DNA from 2 places in the Pantoea sp. SGAir0183 genome. Region 2 is predicted to be linked to the other one. Evidence: predicted binding sites of a transcription regulator. Region 2 holds the regulator's gene; the other holds the start of a gene.
The links. The regulator Fur, encoded in region 2, represses iron uptake genes when iron is present. The targets are predictions, from matches to a motif close to ATAATAATGAGAACNACTATCAA.
Positions count from the first base shown of each region.

Region 1 (3,925 bases), 1.3 Mb from region 2:
GTCAGTTTTTCATAGGATTCATAACCTTTCTGCGTGCGGTATTTATCCAGAATCGCATCCACTTTACTGAAGTTAGCGTCTATTTTTGCTAAAAGCTGTGGGTTCGCCTGCTGCAGTACCGGACGTAAAAGTGTGACAATTTTTTGTGCGCCATCCACATTCGCGCGGAAATCCCACAGATCCGTGCGGCTGTAGCGATCCTCTTCGCCAGAGATTTTGGTCGCCGCCACCTCTTCAATCAGCCCGGCGGCTCCGCCCACCACTTTCGCCGGAGGAAATGCCAGTTCACTCACGCGTTGTTGCAGGTCATGCACATCGTGATTTAACTGGTCGGCATAGCCTGCCATGTCTTTCGTCGTGTTATCTGCAAACAGGGCTTTTTCGAGACGATGGAAGCCGGTAAATTTCGGATCGTCGGCTTTTTTCTCGTAATCATCTTCGCGGGCATCAATACGACCATCAAGGTCAGAAAACAGCTCCGCGATCGGCTCAATGCGCTCGTAGTGCTGACGGGTGGGCGCAAATAACGCTTTGGCTTTAGCCACATCACCGGCTTTCACCGCATCCGTAAACGCCTGCGTGCCGGATACCAGCTGACTCACTTCCTCAGTGACATAGGCTTTATAGGCATTAATGGGGCCCGCCAGTTGCATCAGTTCGGGTTTGCCTTGTTGCGCACTTTTGCTCCCGGTGCCCTGCACGATCAGTTTGCCTTTCGGGTTCGTCAGCAGGCCACAGGTCATGTCATATTCCCCGGCTTCCAGGTTGGCCGTCAGTTTCTGGCTAAAGCCCGGCGCAATATTTTCGCGCTCTTCGACCACCATCACGCCTTTGAGAATTTCCCATTCCAGCGCTTTTTGGCTGTTATTTTTAATCAGAAACTGAGTTTTACCGGCCTGTACCGTAACTGACATGGGCTCACACTGTTTGTCCGTCACAGTGACGCTGACCTGCGGAATGGCTGCAGCCAGTGAAGAGCCAGAAAACGCCAGCAGAGAAGCCAGTACCGCATTACGGTTAAAACGCATCATCATATTTTTTCCCTGTTCAGTCAGAGGCGCGGCTGACGCGCCGGGTAAACGCGTTAGCGCGCAGCTGCTGAGGTATCAGCGCGTGCAGGCATAACAAACAATAATAAAGCGGGGATCAGATAGAGCAGCCAGACAGCAACTTCACTGACGCTGGGCGCTTCCTGATAGCCAAGCATGCCTTCCAGCACTGTGCCAAACAGCGAATGCGTGGATAAGATCGGGCTCATATCAAAGGCCACCTGCTGAAAATGGTTCCACAGCCCTGCCTCATGAAAAGCGCGAATAGCCCCTGCCGCCAGGCCTGCTGCCACCAGCAGAATGAAAATACTGGTCCAGCGGAAAAAGTGCGCCATGTTGAGCCGCAGGCCGCCCCAGTAGATCAGCATGCCCAGCACCACCGCCGTGGCCAGCCCCAACACCGCACCCAACGGCGGCGCATAACCGACATCCTGTGTGAACGCGGCCAGCAGAAAGAACACTGATTCCAGCCCTTCGCGTGCGACGGCCAGAAACACCATCATCACCAGCGCCAGGCCGCCGCCGGCCGATTTATGCAATGCCTCGTCGACGGCGTGTTCAAGTTCCCGTTTGATATTGCGCGCGACCCGGCGCATCCAGAACACCATCGAGGTCAGGATAACGACCGCGATTACCGCCACGATACCTTCAAACAGCTCTTGCTGTTTCTGCGGAAACTCACCCGTGGTCTGGTTGATAAAGATACCCAGCCCAAGGCAGAGTGCGGCGGCAATAAAGACGCCTGCCCACATCGCAGGAAACCACTGAGTGCGCTGAGTGCGCTTCAGATAACTGGCGATCAGGCTGACGATCAACGCGGCTTCAAGTCCTTCGCGCAGCATAATGAGAAACGGAACGAACATCGCCAACCTCTTAAATGTTAACCGGCGTCAACGACGCGTAAAGTTACGTAAAAACGAACGATACCGATTATCATTACCACTCAAAAAAAATACAAGTTCCACAACGAAATAATTTCGTAACTGTCTGTGCCAGATAACGCGCAAAAAAAAGCCTGCCCTCACGGGGGCAGGCGGTGGAAAAAAGAAGGCGATTACTTCGTCTGGAACTCGGCCTCAGCGGCATCGAAACGTGCCATCGCCTGGGTTGACGGTGCGCGACTCGCCAGGCTAAAGACGACGATGGCGAGACTGGCCAGGATAAAGCCCGGGATGATTTCGTACAGACCGAGCCAGCCATACTGCTTCCAGACCACCACGGTCACCGCACCGACAACCATGCCCGCTAATGCGCCATTGCGGTTCATACGTTTCCAGCACACGCCGAACAGCACAACCGGCCCGAACGCCGCACCAAAGCCCGCCCACGCATAGCTGACCAGGCCTAATACCCGGTTTTCAGGGTTGGCGGCCAGCGCGATGGCAATCAGCGCGACCAGCAGCACCATCAGGCGACCGACCCAGACCAGTTCTTTCTGGCTGGCATTTTTGCGCAAAAAGCCTTTATACAGGTCTTCGGTCAGGGCGCTGGAGCACACCAGCAGTTGGCAACTGAGTGTCGACATGACGGCCGCTAAAATGGCTGACAGCAGAATCCCGGCAAGCCAGGGGTTAAACAGAATACGTGCCAGCTCAATGAATACACGCTCGCCGTTTTGAGTTACACCAGCGGCCTCGCCCGGGTTGTTCTGGAAATAGGCGATACCAAAGAAGCCAACCGCGACGGCGCCGGCCAGACACAAAATCATCCAGGCCATACCAATACGGCGCGCGGTACGAATTGACCGGTGTGAATCCGCCGCCATAAAGCGGGCCAGAATATGGGGCTGGCCAAAATAACCTAATCCCCAGCCCAGTAGCGACAGGACCGCAACCACATTCAGTCCTTTGAACATATCCAGGTTTTCCGTGCTTTTAGCCTGAATGACTGCCAGCGAATCGCTTAAACCGCCGACGGCCATGATGACGATAAGCGGCGTCAGAATCAGGGCGAAGATCATCAGGCTGGCCTGAACGGTATCTGTCCAGCTTACCGCCAGGAATCCGCCCACCAGCGTATAGAGAATGGTCGCCGCCGCACCGGCCCATAAGGCCGTGGCGTAGTCCATTCCAAAGGTGCTTTCAAAAAGGCGCGCACCGGCAACCACACCGGAAGCACAGTAAATGGTGAAAAACATCAGGATGACGACCGCAGAAATCACACGCAGAATTTTGCTGCGATCTTCAAAGCGGCTGGTGAAAAAGTCGGGCAAGGTTAAGGCGTTATCATGATGTTCTGTCTGGACGCGTAAACGACCCGCGACAATTTTCCAGTTAAGCCAGGCACCAATAATCAGACCAATGGCGATCCAGCTTTCTGAAATGCCGGAGAGAAAAATGGCACCGGGTAAGCCCATCAGCAGCCAGCCGCTCATGTCAGAGGCACCCGCTGACAGCGCGGTAACCACACTGCCCAGGCTGCGACCGCCCAGAATGTAGTCATCAAAGTTTTTGGTTGAGCGCCAGGCAATAAAACCGATGAGCACCATCCCGAGGATATAAATTAAAAAGGTCACCAGCATGGGTGTACTTACTGTCATGTGTTTCTCCGTTATTATCCGATCTCTTAAGAGAAATCTTTTCCTGCGCCACCGGAACGGGGTAGCGTCAGCGTATTACCGCATCGATAAAAGGCCCGTTTCCCTTAAGGCGCGGTATCCTGCCGTAAAGGCACGTTCTACACAATGCATTTAACACATCCGTTACATCAGTTTCACCTCTCTCTCTGTTTTAAATGTTCACAGGTTGCGCCCGCTCACACTTAAGTTGCACCTTTACCACCACAACCCTGTTTAAATTGAAGGGGGTTGCAACATTGGCGAGTTTCTTGCAGCAAGATTTGTGCCGCTTTTAAATGTTAATGGCAAAAGCGGCGGT
Region 1 is NZ_CP028053.1:1,848,216-1,852,140, reverse strand. Features, by position in the region: gene efeO (iron uptake system protein EfeO) at 1-1,034, opposite strand, end outside; gene efeU (iron uptake transporter permease EfeU) at 1,085-1,912, opposite strand; gene putP (sodium/proline symporter PutP) at 2,104-3,588, opposite strand.
Region 1: a site for Fur is predicted at 1,964-1,986, ahead of efeU (iron uptake transporter permease EfeU). Genes of this name have one in related genera too.

Region 2 (3,925 bases):
CCTGGCCCCTGAGCGGATAGAACAGATGGTGATGATCGACATTGCGCCCGTCGACTATCAGACGCGCCGCCACGACGAAATTTTTGCCGCGATCCGAGCCGTCACCGACGCGGGCGTGACGCTGCGCAGTGAGGCGGCCGGGATTATGCGTCAGCATCTTAACGAAGAAGGTGTGATTCAGTTCATCCTGAAATCGTTCAGTAGCGGTGAATGGCGCTTTAACGTTCCAGCGCTCTGGGACAACTATGCGTATATCACGGGTTGGGAAACGGTGCCCGCGTGGCCGCACCCGGCGTTGTTCATTCGCGGTGGTGACTCCCCTTATCTGGACAATCAGTACCGTGACGCGATACTGCAACAGTTTCCCGCCGCGCAGGCGCACGTGATTGGCGGTGCAGGTCACTGGGTCCACGCCGAAAAACCTGATGCTGTTTTACGCAGCATTCGCCGCTTTTTTGCACGATAAATCCGCTTAACTGGCTGTAAAAGTTTAGGATTGGCGTCCATGGTTAGCCTGGAGTATGATGGCGCGCTAAATTTTTGCCGTGGGCGCGTATCCACGGTAAAAGCCAGTAATTTAATCTGCGCAGCGGCACGATCCGTTTGCGCCCATTCAGTTGTACTAAGCCATGGCAAAAGAAAACACTGACCGCACGACGCTCGATCTGTTCGCTAACGAGCGTCGCCCTGGTCGCCCTAAAACCAGTCCGCTTACGCGTGATGAACAACTGCGTATCAATAAACGCAATCAACTGAAACGTGACAAAGGGCGCGGGCTTCGCCGTGTCGAACTCAAAATGAACAGCCAGGCGGTAGAAGCGCTTAATACGCTGGCTGAACAGCGTAATCTCAGCCGCAGTGAATTAATTGAACAAATGCTGCTGGCGCAACTCAAACTGGACTAACGCACGCAAACCGCACACAGAAACAAATGTCGCGGCTTTACAAGTTCCGCCCTTTTGCGTGGTCTGCTATCATTTGCTGAATATGCTCAGGCATTCATTCTATCATCAGGATTTAAGAGGTTATTTTACCCATGGCAATCGTAGGCATCTTCTTTGGCAGCGATACCGGTAACACCGAAAACATTGCAAAAATGATCCAGAAACAACTGGGCAAAGACGTTGCAGAGGTTCACGACATCGCGAAAAGCACTAAAGAAGATCTGGAAGCCTTTGACATCCTGCTGCTGGGTATTCCGACCTGGTACTATGGTGAAGCACAGTGCGACTGGGATGACTTTTTCCCGACGCTGGAAGAGATCGACTTCAACGGTAAGCTGGTGGCGCTGTTCGGTTGTGGCGATCAGGAAGACTACGCCGAGTACTTCTGTGACGCGATGGGCACCATTCGTGACATCATCGAACCTAACGGTGCCATTATCGTGGGCCACTGGCCAACCGAGGGTTACCACTTCGAGGCCTCAAAAGGTCTGGCAGACGATAACCACTTCCTGGGCCTGGCGATTGATGAAGATCGCCAGCCAGAACTGACGAACGAACGCGTCGACAAGTGGGTTAAGCAGATCTTCGATGAACTGCAACTCAAAGAAATTATCGAAGCCTGATAGCCGTGAGCGCAGTGTGGGCGCTGGTCCACACTGCATCAATGGCTTTTCCTATAAAAATAATAGCTACATTTTTGTAACTTTCCGCATTTAGTCTGTAGAATACCCGCATCGATCATCTGCTTATTTCCCTGGAATTGAGATGACACAACGCGAAATGGTAGCCAGCCCGCCCTCCATGCTTTGTACCGCGAACATCGCCACGGTTTCATCGCAGGCAGCATCGGTTTTCATTTCAGCGCATCAGTTCTATAATGAGACGCAAATGAGAATGGCGGTCGATCGACATACAGGCTACATGCCACAAGAGTGACCAAAGTAACAGGACAATATCCGCATGACTGACAACAACACCGCATTAAAGAAGGCTGGCCTGAAAGTCACCCTGCCCAGACTCAAAATTCTGGAAGTGCTTCAGGAACCTGCATGCCATCACGTCAGCGCGGAAGATCTGTATAAACGCCTGATTGATATGGGCGAAGAGATTGGACTGGCCACGGTTTACCGTGTACTGAACCAGTTCGACGATGCCGGCATTGTGACCCGCCACAACTTTGAAGGCGGTAAATCGGTGTTTGAGCTGACGCAGCAGCACCATCACGATCACCTGATCTGTCTGGATTGCGGTAAAGTCATTGAATTTAGTGATGAGTCTATTGAAACGCGTCAGCGTGATATCGCGACCCGTCACGGTATTAAGCTCACCAACCACAGCCTGTACCTGTATGGTCACTGTGCCCTGGGCGATTGCCGCGAAGACGAAACACTGCACGACAAGTAACGTTTGTCAGACGGTAAAGAAAAAGCCGATGCCTGCATCGGCTTTTTTGTGCCTGTCAGTCACGCCACCAGCGTTTCCTGCAGGTAGCGCCAGCGGGGCACCGAGGTGGAGCAGTCCAGAATCGCAACGGAAATGCGGCTTTTATTTTCCCCATTCATCATCTGCACTTCCCGATACTGAATGGTGACCTCGTTAGCGTGCTCTGACAGGATCACATGTTCGCTGGTCGCGATGCGCATCCCTTCCCGTGCGCCCTGTAAGCGGCGAAAGAGTTCTTCAACCTCATTGAGGTTCAGCATCTTGCCCTGTGGCGTGACCATCTGGAAGTCAGGATGAAAATGAGAAAGCAGCAGATGAAAGCTGTCACCACTGTCACGGCTGTGGTTAAAAATATGTTCAATGAGTTGATGTAAGACGACAACGCTGTGTTTGGCTTCCTGTGCGAAAACTGTCATTTTTTTCCTTTTTAACCCGCAAACAAAGACTACAGAGGGTTAGCGTACCTGAAAAAAAATAATTCACACCGGGAAAGTTATTAAAAAAATTAAACTGAGAGCGATTCCACAGAAGTAAAATTAATCGAATTAAACGGGTTCAGGACAAATGTCGGCGCTAAAAAAAATCCACCCAATAAAAAAGGGCGATTGCTCGCCCTTTACCGATCATCTGATGACCATGCGGCGTAAATTATTCGCCGTTTTTCGCCCAGGTATCGCGCAGACCAACAGTACGGTTAAACACTAACTGCGACGGTGTTGAATACACACTGTCAGCGCAGAAATAGCCTTCACGTTCGAACTGATAAGGCGCACTGGCTTCTGCGTCACGCAGACCGGGTTCAACGAAGCCGTGTTTAATCGCCAGCGAATCCGGATTGATTGTCGTCAGAAAATCATCCGCCGCACCCGGATTCGGGACGCTGAACAGACGGTCATACAGACGGAATTCTGCCGGTAGTGCATGTTCAGCTGAGACCCAGTGGATAACCCCTTTGACTTTACGGCCATCAGCAGGATCTTTGCTCAGCGTATCGACGTCACAGGTGCAGTAGATGCAGGTGATATTGCCTTCTTCATCTTTCGCGGTCCGTTCCGCACGGATGACATAGGCATTACGCAGACGCACTTCTTTACCCAGCACCAGGCGCTTATATTGCTTATTCGCCTCTTCGCGGAAGTCGGCACGATCGATCCAGATCTCGCGGCTAAAGGGAACATCGCGTGTGCCCATTTCCGGTTTGTTAGGATGATTTGGCATGCTGAGCACTTCATTGTGCCCGGCAGGCAGGTTTTCCAGCACAATTTTCACCGGATCCAGCACCGCCATCGCCCGCGGCGCATTTTCGTTGAGATCGTCGCGGATACAGGATTCCAGCGAAGCCATTTCAACGATGTTGTCCTGCTTCGTGATACCAATGCGGCGGCAGAACTCACGAATGGAGGCCGCGGTGTAACCACGACGACGCAAACCCGACACGGTTAACATGCGCGGATCGTCCCAGCCTTCAACATGCTTCTCGCTGACCAACTGCGTCAGTTTGCGTTTTGACATCACCGCATACTCCAGATTCAGGCGCG
Region 2 is NZ_CP028053.1:3,133,707-3,137,631, forward strand. Features, by position in the region: gene ybfF (esterase) at 1-466, shown strand, start outside; gene ybfE (LexA regulated protein) at 630-905, shown strand; gene fldA (flavodoxin FldA) at 1,037-1,567, shown strand; gene fur (ferric iron uptake transcriptional regulator) at 1,905-2,348, shown strand; gene C1N59_RS14595 (hypothetical protein) at 2,408-2,803, opposite strand; gene glnS (glutamine--tRNA ligase) at 3,036-3,925, opposite strand, start outside.